2 linked regions of the Labrenzia sp. VG12 genome follow. Each later gene encodes a partner of the first gene's protein in a complex. Links are inferred from orthologs where the notes say so. Each region holds a gene or a part of one and is shown in the gene's direction. Other genes may lie near its edges.

Region 1 (7,419 bases):
GCCCACCTCCTCCCGCCCCCTCATCATTTGCGATGTCGATGAAGTCATTCTTCACATGATTGCGCATCTGGAGGACTATCTGAACGCGCGCAACCTGCGATTTCTCAATCACCAGTACCGTCTTACGGGGAATATCGGCCCTCACGACACCGATACCCCTTTGCCCGCAGACGATGTAAAACGTCACCTGCACACATTCTTCGACGAAGTCAGCCATCAACAGGAGATTGTTCCGGGAGCTGAAACGGCGCTGAAGGAACTCTCCACCGACTGGGACATTGTGCTCCTGACCAATCTGCCGGGAGGGCACAACAAACCGGCTCGGGAAAAACTGCTGTCCGGTCTCGGCGTGCCATTTCCGGTGGTGACCAACTCCGGCCCAAAGGGCGGTGCGGTTGCAGCACTGTCCGCGCAGCGTGCTCAGCCGGTCGTCTTCATTGACGACAGCCCGACCAATCACAGCTCCGTCAACGCATCCCTGCCCTCGTCGGTGCAGGTCCAGTTCATCGCCGATGCAAGGTTCCGGGCCAACATGCGCCAGGAAGATCACATCGACCTGCTCACCGGAGATTGGCAGGAGACGGCGAACTTCATTGGCGATATCCTGCGCTGACGAACAGCGCTGGACCAAGAAGAGCCGGACCGGTGACACAGCTCCCTATATCCAATCTCAGCCTTTGCCGGGATTGCGGCGCCCGATCGCAAGATAAGGGCGCCCGTTGCCTGACCTGTGGCAGCCCCCGGCTTGTTCGCCATGCCGAGCTGGACCAGCTGTCCATCGCCCACATCGATTGCGACGCCTTTTATGCAGCCGTCGAGAAACGCGACAATCCGGAGCTGCAGGATCTGCCCGTCATTATCGGCGGCGGCCAGAGGGGTGTCGTCTCCACCTGCTGCTATATCGCCCGGATCTACGGAGTGCGGTCCGCCATGCCGATGTTCAAGGCCATGGAAGCCTGCCCGCAGGCCGTGGTCATCAAGCCGAACATGGAAAAATACGCCAGGATCGGAAAAGACATTCGCGAGCGTATGCGGGCTCTCACACCACTGGTGGAACCGATCTCGATCGACGAGGCTTTCCTGGACCTCACCGGCACCGAGCGGCTGCACAAGGCGGTGCCGGCTGAGATCCTGGCAAGGTTTATCCGCGACCTTGAAACCGAGATCGGCATTTCTGCATCTGTCGGCCTCGCCCCCAACAAGTTTCTGGCAAAACTCGCGTCCGATCTTGAAAAACCACGCGGTTTCTCCGTCATCGGAGCAACCGAAGCCGAAACGGTGCTGGCGGGCATGCCGGTCGGTCGGATCTGGGGTGTTGGCAAGGTCTTCCAGAAGAAGCTTGAAAGGGACGGCATCCGAACCATCGGCCAGTTGCAGGAGATGGACGCCGCCGATCTGGCCCGCCGCTATGGATCGATCGGTCTGCGACTGGCTCGGCTTTCTCATGGCGACGACAGCCGGGACGTCACACCGCAGCGCGGCGCCAAGAGCGTGTCTTCCGAAACCACCTTCCGGACGGATATCTCGAGCTTCGAGACGCTGCGCCCGATCCTGAGAAACCTGTCGGAGAAAGTTTCTGCGCGATTGAAAAAGTCGGAGCTCTCGGGACGCGGTGTCACGCTGAAGCTGAAAACGGCTGACTTCAAGACCATCACGCGTGCGCGCCACCTGCAGGATCCGACCCAGCTTGCCGACCGCATATTCGCAGCGGGCGAGGATCTGCTCGCAGCAGAAACGGATGGCAGGCGGTTCAGGCTGATAGGCATCGGCGTCAGCGATCTGGAAACGGCCGAGCAGGCAGACCCGCAGGATCTTGTCGATCGCGATGCCGAACGGCGCAAGAATGCGGAGCTGGCGGTAGACCGGCTCCGCGACAAGTTCGGAAAGTCGGCTGTGGAACTCGGCCTGACTCACGCCGCCCGTTCCGAAGGACAAGCCAAAAAGACCGGCGGAAACTGACCACCACCAGTCTTTCGGCGATCAGTCTTGCGGGCAGTCGCCTTCTTCGTAGAGTTCAAGCGACGCCATCTTTCCGTGAATGGTGAAGTCGCCATAGTCGAGTTTCAGATGGCTGCTGATACCGTTTTCATAGAGGCGGAAAGCCAATTGGTAGACAGGCATCAACTCGCCTGACGCGTCATCCTTGCTCGGGTCGAAATAGGCGACGGTGACAGGCCAGTAGGTTTCGCCATCCAGCGACGCGGCCACTGCGTCCGCATTTCCCTGCAGGTCGTTGACGGCTCTGGTGCCAATGACCGTGGTTGTGGCATAGACTTTTTCGCCAGTCTCCGCGCCGTCATAGATGTCAGCCGCCAGGAAGTGCACATTCTCGTCTGCCGCTTTCAATATGGCGAGAAGATGCTCGGTCGGAAACAACACGTCGCCGCCGATTTCCAGCGACTTTTCCGCCGGCTGTTTCAACTCAACCGTCCTGGCATCTGCGCCTGCATGCGCCGTCCCGCGGGTTTCCTCAACCAGCTTCTGATCAACAAAGGTCTTGGACAGGAACTGATAACTTGCGGCCGCCGGCTCCTCGAACGACGTCGTCTGCAGATCCGTGATCTGGGAGCCGCCGTTGGTGTCCTGGAACTCCGTCACGAAGCGGAAATTGACGCTGTATCCCTCGCAGGCATTGCCGGAGAAATCATAGACCATGCGCCCGCTCAGCCCTGCGATTCCGGCCTGTTCTTCGGTGTCGCCGAGCTTCATGTCATAGACGGCCCTGTGCGGCGCCAGCTTCTGCCCTGCAGACGCCCCTGCGCCTGCTGCCAGGACCGGCGTCCCCTGTCCAATCACCAAAGCTGCGGCACAGAACAAAGCACCTACAGAGAGCGGCAGTGATTTCGGAGCGACTTGCATCAAATTTCCTCTTAACTCGTCCTGAGACGGCCTGTTTGACCAGTCCTCGAGGCCCATTATGCGGCAAAAGACGTGTTTCGCCACATGGAATAGTACCGCCACCGTTTCTTTCCCCCCGTTCATCTGCGCGCCTGGGTTCAACTGCAGCGCTTTCCGCCCTCAAACACAACAGGACCGCCAGCCAGGACGCGCTCCAAAATGTCGTTTTTGGCCTTGTCACCTCTGCCGAATTGGGCCAAGACACGCCAGGATTTTTGGAACCAGGAGACGGCCGATGAGCACGATTGAAGCCCGCTTGAACGATCTGGGGGTCACCCTGCCGGAAGCTGCCGCACCGGCGGCAAACTATGTGCCCTTCGTGAAGACCGGCAATCAGCTCTTCATTTCCGGACAGCTGCCGATGGCAGACGGCAAGATCCAGGTCACCGGCAAGCTCGGCGATACGCTCAGCATCGAAGATGGCAAAACAGCCGCACGGCTGTGTGCCATCAATCTGCTTGCCCAGGCAAAGGCCGCAACCGGCGACCTGGAAAAAGTCGTTCGTCTGGTGAAGATCGTCGGGTTCGTGAATTCCACTGCCGACTTCGGTGACCAGCCGCAGGTCATCAACGGCGCGTCCGACTTCCTTGTTGAAGCCATGGGCGACAAGGGACGTCACGCTCGCTCTGCCGTCAGCGCAGCCTCCCTGCCATTCGGCGTTGCGGTCGAGATCGAAGCCATCTTCGAGATCGAAGCCTGATATTTTGCCCGGTGCCCCGGACGGGGCGCCTCCTGCCCGTTCCTGCAGACCGTTGTCATGACCCCGGATCTAGAAGCCATTTTCGCACGTCCGATTGCTCATCGTGGCTATCACAATGCCGATGATGGCATTATCGAAAACACCCCCTCCGCCATCCAGAAATCTGTCGAGCATGATTTCGCCATCGAGGTCGATGTTCAGGAAACAGCCGATGGCCAGGCACTGGTGTTTCACGACTATACGCTGGATCGCCTGGCAGAAGGCAGTGGACGCGTGATCGAACAGCAGTCGGCTGATCTTCTGAAAATCCACATGAAAACCGGGACGGATCGGTTGTGGCTGCTTCAGGACCTGTTCGAACTGGTTGACGGCAAGGTTCCGCTGGTCATCGAAATCAAGTCCCTGCTGCGCCGCGATGCCCAGGGCGACTTTGTCCGGCACATTGCCGATCAGGTCGCCGCCTATAAGGGATCGGCCTGCATCAAGTCCTTTGACCCGGACATGTTGTCGATTGCCAGGGGTCATCAGCCCAATGTGTTGCGCGGCATCGTTGCCGACGGCGCCGAGCCGGGTCCGGATTATGTCCGCTATGGCCGGGTCGACCGGTTCATTCTACGCCATATCCTGCATGCTCCGCGTACACGTCCGCATTTCGTTTCCTATGGTGTCAAGGACCTGCCCAAGGCCGGGCCGAGCCTGTTGCGGTCGATGTTCAAGCTGCCCCTGATGTGCTGGACCGTTCGGACAAGAGATCAGCGCGAGCGCGCGGCCCGCTATGCGGACCAGATCGTGTTCGAAGGGTTCGATCCGGACAAATCCGCCACATGACGGCAGACATCCGGGCGATGTCCCGGCGCCCTTGCGCCGCAACATGAATGCGCTACATCTAGGGCATGAGTTTACTGGTCGGTTTCTTCTAAGGCATGACAACCCACGGGCCCGAACACGGCACGTCGACGGACGCATCGCGCGCTCAGGATGCCGTCACGCTGCGCATCCTGTCGTCTCTGAAAGACATTTCCGCCGCCGATTGGGATCGCGTGGCGAACCCGGGCTGGAAACTGTCCGGCGCAGGCATCCTGGAAAAACAGGCGCCCGGTCTGTCCGAAGACGATCTCTCCAGCTTAATCCCCTCCGACGATGAAGCCGTTTCTGAAGAAACCGACTTCAACCCTTTCTTGTCACACGCTTTTCTTGAGGCATTGGAGACGTCTGGCTGCGCCACCAGCGAGACCGGCTGGTTGCCGCGACACATGGTTCTGCAGGAATCGTCCGGCGCGATCATTGGTGCTGTTCCCGCCTATCTGAAGAGCCACTCCCAGGGTGAATATGTGTTCGACCACGGTTGGGCGGATGCATTCTACCGGGCGGGCGGCGACTACTATCCGAAACTGCAGATCTCGGTTCCTTTCACGCCAGCCACCGGGCGTCGGTTTCTGACGGCAGCCGGCATCAACCGGGAGGCCGGGCTGCAGGCGCTTGCCGCCGGGCTTGTCCAGGTCTGCCAGCGGTCCGGCGCCTCCTCTGTTCATGCGACTTTTCTCACCAGGCCGGAATGGAACAGCCTCGGTGAACTGGGCTATCTCCGGCGAACAGATCAGCAGTTTCACTGGGAAAATCAGGGATATGACAGTTTCGAGGACTTTCTGGCGGACCTTGCATCTCGCAAGCGCAAGGCCATCCGGAAAGAACGCCGCGAAGCGCTGAAGGCGGAAGGACTAGAGGTCGAGTGGGTCACCGGAAAAGACCTGACCGAGGCACACTGGGATGCGTTCTACAGTTTCTACATGGACACCGGCTCCCGCAAATGGGGCCGTCCTTATCTGAACCGGACCTTCTTTTCACTGATCAATGAGCGTCTGGCGAAGCGCACCTTGCTGGTCCTGGCCAAGCGGGACGGACGCTATATCGCCGGTGCGCTCAACTTTATCGGCTCAGAAACCCTGTTCGGACGCCATTGGGGCTGCACGGAACACCACCCTTTCCTGCATTTTGAACTTTGTTACTACCAGGCCATCGATTTCGCGATTGCCCGCGGTCTCAAGCGTGTTGAAGCAGGCGCCCAGGGCGCCCACAAGCTGGCCCGAGGCTACCTTCCAACGACGACCTATTCGGCGCACTGGATCGCCCATGAAGGCCTGCATGATGCCGTCGCCGACTTCCTGGAGCACGAGCGCCGCGCCGTTGAGCGGGAGAACGAAGCTCTTGCCGAACATGCGCCCTTCCGCAAGGCGGAATAGCTGCACCGACGGAAAGTACGATTCAGTCAGGAGAAACGAAGCTGCATCTCGTATTGCTGCAAAAGTTCCTGAGCGCCGACATGTTCCAGAAATCCGTTCTGCGTCGCCGCACTTTCATCGACGTTGACGAATGTCAGAGCGTCTTCACCTGCTGCCTGCCATAGCGCCCGCAGGATTGCCCTGCCCAGCCCCTTTCTGCGGACGGAGTGATGGACAGCAATCTGAGCCACCGCACCGTCCGGATAGACCGCCCCCCAACCGAGCAGTTCGCCCTCCACCTCGATACCGAGCAGATGATGATCGGGACTGAGCGCCTGAAGGGCACACCGGCCATTTTGCGGCGTCGGCTCGGTGTCGAAAAACCCGTCGGTCTCAGTTGGAATTCGGGACAGATCCAGTGGATGCGGCACATAATCAAGGCTTTGCGAAGCCGGTTCCGACGACAGCTTCAAGACCCGCAAAGTCCGGTGACGATAGAACCCCATGGCCTCATAGGAGCTGATTGCGGCCTCGTTGGTGGTGATAACCTCCAGCTGCAGACCTTTTGAGCCGGAAAGCCGCTGCTGCGCGGTCACAGCATCCAGAAGCTGTCGCGACAGTCCCTTGCGCCGGTGATCCGGCAGCGTGCCAACGGAAAGCGTATAGGCCAGCGACCCGTATTCCGCCCGGGGCTTTCCGGAAAACCAGAATGCGGCAATGTCGTCCCCCTGACGAGCCACAAAAGAGTGCTCAGCTGAAAAACCACGCTGGCGCTGGAACGTCCTGAACGCTGTTTCAGACAATTTGAGCGGGATCACATAATCTGAAAACGCGGCATTCATTGCAGCGCATAACTGCGCCGGCGCAAGGTCGCAGCAATCGGAAATACGATAATTCATGGCAATTTTCCCGAGCATTCCCTGTTTCATCTTAAAAAATGTACCGTAATTATCGCAATATTCAACAAGCTCCACCGAGGCACGAGAAAGAAAAACATTCAACCTACCGTACTCTTTGTTAAATACTCACTAATCGATTTAACTTCTTTTCTTTTTCATTACTTCCTCAAAGTAACCTTTTCGTCACTTCCCGGCGTTACCAACAAGATCATAACAATCAGATTTGCCTCCACCTTTCAGGAAGGAACCCCCATGAAACATGTTCTTGGCATCGCAGCCCTGTCTGCCTTCGTACTGGCTGCACCGGTCCAGGCCGCCGACGTCAACCTGACCACAGAAGAGTACAAGCCTTTCAACTACATGGATGGCGACAAGATTGTCGGCTTCGGCGCTGAACAGGTGTTCGAAATCATGAACCGGGCCGGCCTTTCCTATGAAGTGGAAATGGCACAATGGTCCCGCGCGATCGGCCTGGCTGAGAAAGAAGCTGACTACTGCGTTTTCACCGCGTCGCACACGGAAGAACGCGATCCGAAATTTGTCTGGGTCGAGCCGCTGAACGTCGACCGGACGCTCCTGATCAAGAAGGCCGGCTCTGATGTCAATCCGGGCAGCATCGACGACGCCAAGGCCTTCACCGTCGGCACCCAGTCTCAGGACTATACGGAGTCCCTCCTGAAACAGCAGGGTTTCCCGAAAATCG
Region 2 (7,597 bases), 3.9 Mb from region 1 along the record:
CAGACCGACCTGATCACGCCCTTCGACCGGGTGTCGCGCAACCGCAAGCCGATCATTGCCGCTGTTGCAGGTTATGCACTTGGTGGTGGCTGCGAGCTGGCCATGCTTTGCGATTTCATCATTGCTGCGGACACGGCCAAGTTCGGCCAGCCGGAGATCACGCTCGGTGTTATTCCGGGTGCGGGCGGCACGCAGCGGCTGACCCGTTTTGTCGGCAAGTCCAAAGCCATGGAAATGGTTCTGACCGGGCGCATGATGGATGCCGAAGAAGCCGAGCGCAGCGGGCTCGTCAGCCGGATCGTTCCCGCAGACGATCTGCTGGAAGAAGCGCTCAAGGCGGCGGACAAGATCGCAGATTTCTCGCTCCCGGTCGTCTTGATGGCCAAGGAGAGCGTCGACAGGGCCTATGAAACGACCCTTGCCGAAGGTGTCCGCTTCGAGCGGCGCGTCTTCCAGGCCCTGTTTGCGCTGGAAGATCAGAATGAAGGCATGACCGCCTTTACCGAGAAGCGTTCCCCGGATTTCCGGAACAAATAATATCGGTCAAACAGCGACAAAGCCGTTGACGACAGGCGCAGGCGCGATTATAAGCAGCGCCCAATCGGTGGCGGATTTCCGCCGCCGTTGTTTTTTGATCGGGTCTTGCTGCCCTCGTGCCTTGGTCCCGATCGCCACCGGACACTAGTCCCAATTACCGATCAGGATTGAGCCCATGGCCAACACACCATCGGCCAAGAAGGCGGCCCGCAAGATTGCCCGCCAGACGGCCACGAACAAGAACCGCCGCAGCCGCGTGCGCACCTACCTGCGCAAGGTTGAAGAGGCGATTGCCTCCGGCGACCAGGCTGTTGCCAATGAAGCCTTCAAGGCTGCACAGCCGGAAATCATGCGCGCTGCCTCCAAGGGCGTGATGCATGCAAACACGGCGTCCCGGAAGGTTTCCCGTCTCAATGCCCGTATCAAGGCACTTGGCGCGTAACCCAACCGTCACATGAGCGTTAAAAAGACCCGGCCAGCGTGCCGGGTTTTTTTTAGCCACGCAATTTTGTGGATGATCAAATCCGGCAACCTAAACGGGCAATATTGCGATTTCTACCGAGTATTATGCTGTCATAAAAAACGCTTGTTTTTCAGCCTCTTACAAACATGTAGGCCGAAGCAAAGCCGATCAAACCGGATTCGATACGAGTCAAGGTATCTGTTCCGAAATTTTTTTTGAAAAGGTGGTTTTTTAAATGTGACAAAGCCGCCGAGGGCAAAAAGTCATTGCCGTAAAAAGCATTTGCTCTCTCGCCGGTCAGAAGGCAAAACGCCTCAACATGGGCACCAAAACCGCCACTTCCCGGCAATCGCCAAAACACGCGGTTGCCCCGCCGGTCGCGGTCTGTATATTAACAATACGGCTGGCACGAAAGACCAGCGAACAACCTAAAAACGGTGCTTGGATCAAAATGAATAAGTTTAATCGAAAAATAGCTAAGCACATGGCGTATAGACCGTGGGATGAATACATTAACGTATTCATTTCCGACGGTGTCTAGCATCCCGCTGGACTGAATTTTTCTTCCCGAAAACTTGATAACTATTATTCAACAATAGCACTTCGCTATTGTAGGGGGCGGCTGTGCAAATCGACGGTGGATACGCTGGCAATGTGACCGTGCAGGAGGCTTTCGAAAAGCTTTCCGGGCAGGAACACTCTGTTCTTGTCGACGTGCGGACCCAGGCGGAATGGGCCTTTGTCGGACTTCCGGACCTGCGTCCGCTCGACAAGGAACCGGTGCTGGTGGAATGGCAGAGCTTTCCGTCTTCCGGCCCGAACCCGGAATTTGCAAAGTCCGTTTCGGACCTGTTGGTCAAAAAAGGACTTGACCAGAGCGCGCCGATCTATTTTCTGTGCCGCTCCGGAGCGCGGAGCCAGGCGGCAGCGATCGCCCTGACACAGGCCGGCTTCGAAAAGTGCTTTAATATCTCAGACGGTTTCGAAGGCCCCCTTGACGAGGCGGGCCACCGTGGAACCCGGTCCGGTTGGAAGGCCGCCGGACTGCCCTGGATTCAAAGTTAGTTTCCCCGCACTAAAAGCGGGGCAGGCAATGGGACCACTCCCTTTGCCAACCCAATAACCGTCCCAAAAGGGACATTATAAAGCTGCAAAAGCAGCAAGGCGTCGAAGAACGGCTGTGGCGGACTGTTCTTCATATGTACAGGAGGCAGATGACATGCAGGTTCAGGAGGCAGGCGGCTCCGAACAATGGAAACGGGTCAAGAAACAGCTCCGCGCGGAGCTGGGCGACGATGTTTTTACCAGCTGGTTCGCACGCGTTGATCTGGAAGAGCATCAGGACGGCACAGTGCGTCTTTCCGTTCCGACCCGGTTTTTGAAGCAGTGGATCCAGAACAATTACAATGACCAGCTGATGGGTCTGTGGCAGCGCGAATGCGACAATGTACACCGCATCGAACTGACCGTTCGCGGTGCGATCCGTCCGCGTCAGGCACCGGTGGCAAAACCGAGCCTGGCCGGCCCGGACGGCGCGAAGGCAGCTGCTGACGAAGTCCAGCGCGAAACGCTGGCCGATGCGGCTCATGTGACCCGTGCCCAGGCGGCGACTGCCGCTGTCGCGCTCGGCCGCGGCGATGCCGGCTCCGACAGCACCCGGGATGTGCTGCAGGGTGCGGCGCTCGACCCGAAATATACGTTCGAGACGTTTGTTGAAGGGGAATCCAACAACCTGGCCCTGGCCGCTGCCCGTCAGGTCGCAGCCGGCGGCGCGGTGACGTTCAACCCGCTTTACCTGCATGCGTCCGTGGGTCTCGGCAAAACCCATCTGATGCAGGCCGTGGCCTCGAAAGCCCGTGCGAGCGGCCGCAAGGTGCTCTACCTGACGGCCGAGCACTTCATGTACAAGTTCGTGACGGCGCTGAAGTCCCAGTCCGCGCTTGCGTTCAAGGAAAACCTCCGGACCATCGACCTGCTGCTGATCGACGACATGCAGTTTCTGCACGGCAAACAGGTCCAGCAGGAATTCTGCCATACGCTGAATGCGCTGATCGACGGCGCGCGCCAGGTGATCGTTGCGGCCGACAGGGCTCCATCCGAACTGGACACCCTGGACGACCGGGTCCGGTCGCGCCTGTCCGGCGGTCTCGTGGTCGGCATCCAGGAACCGGATTTCGTGCTTCGGCGCAATATCCTGGTGTCCCGCGTGGAAGCGGCCCGCAAGGCCTATCCGCAATTCGACGTGCCCGACAGCGTTCTCGACTATGTTGCCCGTCACGTGGCCTCCTCGGGCCGCGACCTGGAAGGCGCCCTCAACCGCCTGATCGCACACAATCAGCTGACCAATCAGCCGATCACGCAGGAAATGGCGGAAATGACACTGCGCGACCTGGTTCGCTCCAGCGAACCGCGCCGGGTCAAGATCGAGGACATCCAGCGGGTGGTGTCGAAACACTACAACGTCACCAAGGCCGATCTGCTGTCGGCCCGGCGCACCCGCACCATCGTGCGTCCACGTCAGATTGCCATGTATCTCGCCAAGGTGATGACCCCGCGCTCGCTGCCGGAAATCGGCCGCCGCTTCGGCAACAGGGATCACACGACAGTGTTGCACGCGGTGCGGAAAATCGAGGAAATGGCCCGCGCAGACTATTCTCTGGCGCAGGAGCTCGAACTGCTGAAACGCATGCTCGACGCCTGAGGGTTAAATTCCCCGATATTCAACTTAAATTGGGGGCGTTCCGGCGGAACGCCCCCTTGCTTTTGCACCAAGTTAAGGGCAGTGTCTTCCCCCCGCTCCTCACCGGAGCCAGCAAATCCAGTTACGCCGGACCGTCCGTCCGGCTTTTCATGAGTACGGAACGAGTGAATGAAAGCGACCCTCGAGCGGACCGACCTCCTCAAGTCCTTGACCCATGTTCACCGGGTGGTCGAGCGCCGAAACACCATTCCCATCCTGTCCAATGTCCTGCTGCGGGCTGACGGCGGCGCCATCAATCTGAAGGCAACCGACCTCGACCTCGAAATCGTCGAAACCGTGCCCGCCATGATCGAAATGCCGGGCGCCACCACGGTGCCGGCGCACATGTTCTACGACATCGTGCGCAAGCTGCCCGAAGGCTCGCAGGTGGTTCTGGAGACCACCGGCGACAACGCCACGCTGGAAATCCGGGCCGGCCGTTCGAAATTCACGCTGCAGATGTTGCCGGAAGCGGATTTCCCGGACCTGACGGCCGGCGATTTCAGTCATGGCTTTGCTCTGACGGCCGCCGATATCCGCAAGCTGATCGACACCACCCAGTTTGCGATCTCGACTGAGGAAACCCGCTATTACCTGAACGGGATCTACCTGCACACGGTCGACGCGGCCAATGGCCAGCAGTTCCGTGCCGTTGCCACCGACGGCCACCGTCTGGCCCAGGCTGAAGTGCCTGCCCCGTCGGGATCTGCCGGCATGCCGGGCATCATCGTGCCGCGCAAGACGGTAGGTGAGATCCAGAAACTGCTGGAAGACCCGGAAGCCAACGTTCAGATCGAACTGTCCGACACCAAGATCCGGTTGACCACCGGTTCCGTCATCCTGACATCCAAACTGATCGACGGCACCTTCCCGGATTACGGCCGGGTGATCCCGCAGGGCAACGACAAGGAAATGCGCGTCGACCGGGACGAGTTCAAGGAAGCCGTCGACCGCGTCTCGACAATTTCCTCCGAGCGCGGCCGGGCCGTGAAGATCTCGCTGAGCGATAGCCGCATGGTGCTCACCGTGAACAACCCGGATTCGGGCAGCGCGACGGAAGAACTGGCCGTCGAGTATGACGCGGAAGACCTGGAAATCGGCTTCAACTCGCGGTACCTGCTCGATATTGCCAATCAGCTGTCAAGCGACACGGCCCTGTTCCGGCTGGCCGACAGCGGCTCGCCAACCCTGATCCAGGACAACACCGTCGATGACTGCCTGTTCGTTCTGATGCCGATGCGGGTCTGACCCGGACCGGTGACATTCTGAAGGCGGAAACACGGTCATGACAGAATTCAGGACGGCGCGGCTGACCCGTCTGTCCCTGACCGGTTTCCGCAATTACGAGACCCTTTCGCTGGGTCTCGCCGCCAAACTGGTCGCCTTTGTCGGCGCCAACGGCGCCGGCAAGACCAATATCCTGGAAGCCATCTCGTTCCTGACAGCCGGGCGCGGTCTGCGCCGGGCGACACTTGCCGACATTGCCCGCAAGGAGGGTGACGGCAGCTGGAGCGTGGCTGCCACCGTTCTGCTGGACGGCCTGGAAACCAGGATCGGAACCGGGCTGGCCACCGGCGGCACCGGGCGCAAGGTGCGGATTGACGGTGAAGACGTGCGTGGTTCGGAAAGCCTGCTCGACTATATGCGGGTGCTCTGGCTGGTCCCGTCCATGGACGGCCTTTTCACCGGTGCGGCCTCCGAGCGGCGCCGGTTTCTCGACCGGCTGACGCTGGCCATCGATCCGGCACACGGGCGCCGGGTCAGCGATTTTGAAAACGCGCTGCGCCAACGCAACCGGCTGCTCGACCAGGGCGGCAGCGACGCCTTCCTGTCCGCACTGGAATTGCAGGTGGCAGAACTCGGCACCGCGGTCTCCATCGCACGTGGCGACACGGTCGGCCTGCTCTCCGGCATGATTGCCGAACAGGCCGCGCAGGGCTTGCCCTTTCCCCACGCAGGCATCGCGCTCGAAGGCGCCTTTGAAGCCGAGACCCTCGGCCTCAGTGCATCGGACCGGGAAGACCATTACCGGCTGCTCCTGAAGGAAGGCCGTCCGCGCGACCGCGCCGCCGGCCGGACCCTGAACGGTCCGCACCTGAGCGACCTGAAAGTGACCCATGCGGCCAAGTCGATGCCGGCGGCTCAATCCTCCACCGGAGAGCAGAAGGCGCTTCTGATCGGTCTGGTTCTGGCGCATGCCGAACTGACGTCCAAGGTCTCCGGAATGACGCCGGTCCTCTTGCTCGACGAAGTCGCTGCGCACCTGGATCCGGACCGCCGGGCCGCCCTGTTCGCCAAGCTGAATTCCTTAGGCGGGCAAGTTTTCATGACCGGGACGGACGAGGGTCTTTTCAGCGCCCTGCCCGAGGATGCCCAGGTGTTTGAAATCCGGGACCATCATGGCCATCTTCTAAAGGGACCGACAGGCCCTTAAATCCGCCGAAATCTTATGGTTTTCCACCATTATCCCTTCGCTGGCTTGTCAGCGGCTCCGGCGTGGTTGAACCCCCGCCGGAACCCCGTATAACGGGGTTAGAAAAGATAGAATGACTGGTGATTGATTCGCATGAGCGACATGTCCACATCCGAGCCGATTGAGACCCCCGAAAACGAAGGCGGTGCCGAATATGGCGCTGACAGCATCAAGGTCCTGAAAGGCCTCGACGCGGTCCGTAAACGGCCCGGAATGTATATCGGCGACACCGATGACGGTTCCGGCCTGCACCACATGGTCTACGAAGTCGTGGACAACGCCATCGACGAAGCCCTGGCCGGCCACGCCGACCATGTCACCGTGACGCTGAACCCGGATGGCTCCGTGACCGTCTCCGACAACGGCCGCGGCATCCCGACCGACCTGCACCCGGAAGAAGGCGTTTCCGCCGCCGAGGTCATCATGACCCAGCTGCATGCGGGCGGAAAGTTCGACCAGAATTCCTACAAGGTGTCCGGTGGCCTGCACGGCGTCGGTGTCTCGGTCGTGAATGCCCTGTCGACCAAGCTGGAGCTGCGCATCTGGCGGAACGACCAGGAACACCACATGACCTTCGCGCATGGGGATTCCCAGGGCCCGCTGGAAGTGGTCGGTCCGGCCAACGGCCAGAAGGGCACCGAAGTCACCTTCCTGCCGTCCCCGGAAACCTTCAGCAAGACCGAGTTCGATTTCAACACGCTGGAACACCGCCTGCGGGAACTCGCCTTCCTCAATTCCGGCGTACGCATCATCCTGACCGACAAGCGCGGCGTGGAAGATGTTGTCGAGGAACTCTACTACGAAGGCGGCCTTGAAGCTTTCGTGCGCTATCTGGACCGGGCCAAGCATCCGTTGATCGAGGACCCGGTCACGATGAGCGCGGAGAAAGACGGCATCACGGTCGAGGCGGCCATGTGGTGGAACGACAGCTATCACGAGCATGTGCTGTGTTTCACCAACAACATTCCCCAGCGGGACGGCGGCACGCACCTGGCCGGCTTCCGGGCAGCCCTGACCCGTCAGGTGACCGGCTATGCCGAAGCCACGGGCCTGATGAAAAAGGAAAAGGTCTCGCTCTCCGGCGACGATTGCCGCGAAGGCCTGACCTGCGTTCTGTCGGTCAAGGTGCCGGATCCGAAATTCTCCTCCCAGACCAAGGACAAGCTGGTCTCCTCCGAGGTGCGCCCGGTCGTCGAGAACCTGATTTCCCAGACCCTGAGCGAGTGGCTGGAAGAGAACCCGGCGCCGGCCAAGGCCATCGTCTCCAAGGTGGTGGAAGCAGCTTCTGCCCGCGAAGCTGCCCGCAAGGCGCGTGAACTGACCCGGCGCAAAGGTGCGCTGGATATCGCCTCGCTGCCCGGAAAACTCGCCGATTGCCAGGAAC

What was found.
Region 2: the proteins of CHH27_RS03455 (region 1) and dnaN are in contact, whole or in part, in a solved structure (PDB 1OK7), measured with the Escherichia coli proteins. The link is inferred for Labrenzia sp. VG12 from one-to-one orthologs.

The regions. Positions count from the first base shown.
Region 1 is NZ_CP022529.1:743,920-751,338, reverse strand. What follows is about bases 1-2,802. They hold CHH27_RS03455 (DNA polymerase IV), read left to right. Parts: upstream 1-645; coding sequence 646-1,959; downstream 1,960-2,802. Other genes in these bases: CHH27_RS03450 (cell envelope integrity EipB family protein), read right to left, coding at 1,981-2,796; CHH27_RS03460 (HAD family hydrolase), read left to right, coding at 1-613. Outside these bases: CHH27_RS03445 (RidA family protein), read left to right, coding at 3,134-3,598; CHH27_RS03440 (glycerophosphodiester phosphodiesterase family protein), read left to right, coding at 3,656-4,426; CHH27_RS03435 (GNAT family N-acetyltransferase), read left to right, coding at 4,522-5,838; CHH27_RS03430 (GNAT family N-acetyltransferase), read right to left, coding at 5,865-6,716; CHH27_RS03425 (ABC transporter substrate-binding protein), read left to right, coding at 6,969-7,419. UniProt on the Escherichia coli protein: Poorly processive, error-prone DNA polymerase involved in translesion repair and untargeted mutagenesis. Copies undamaged DNA at stalled replication forks, which arise in vivo from mismatched or misaligned primer ends.
Region 2 is NZ_CP022529.1:4,622,422-4,630,018, reverse strand. The notes cover bases 2,949-5,928. They hold dnaN (DNA polymerase III subunit beta), read left to right. Parts: upstream 2,949-3,869; coding sequence 3,870-4,988; downstream 4,989-5,928. Other genes in these bases: recF (DNA replication/repair protein RecF), read left to right, coding at 5,026-5,928; dnaA (chromosomal replication initiator protein DnaA), read left to right, coding at 2,949-3,701. In the rest of the region: CHH27_RS21430 (enoyl-CoA hydratase), read left to right, coding at 1-537; rpsT (30S ribosomal protein S20), read left to right, coding at 713-979; CHH27_RS27775 (hypothetical protein), read right to left, coding at 1,131-1,361; CHH27_RS21420 (rhodanese-like domain-containing protein), read left to right, coding at 1,625-2,065; more of dnaA, read left to right, coding at 2,220-2,948; more of recF, read left to right, coding at 5,929-6,174; gyrB (DNA topoisomerase (ATP-hydrolyzing) subunit B), read left to right, coding at 6,307-7,597. UniProt on the Escherichia coli protein: Confers DNA tethering and processivity to DNA polymerases and other proteins. Acts as a clamp, forming a ring around DNA (a reaction catalyzed by the clamp-loading complex) which diffuses in an ATP-independent manner freely and bidirectionally along dsDNA.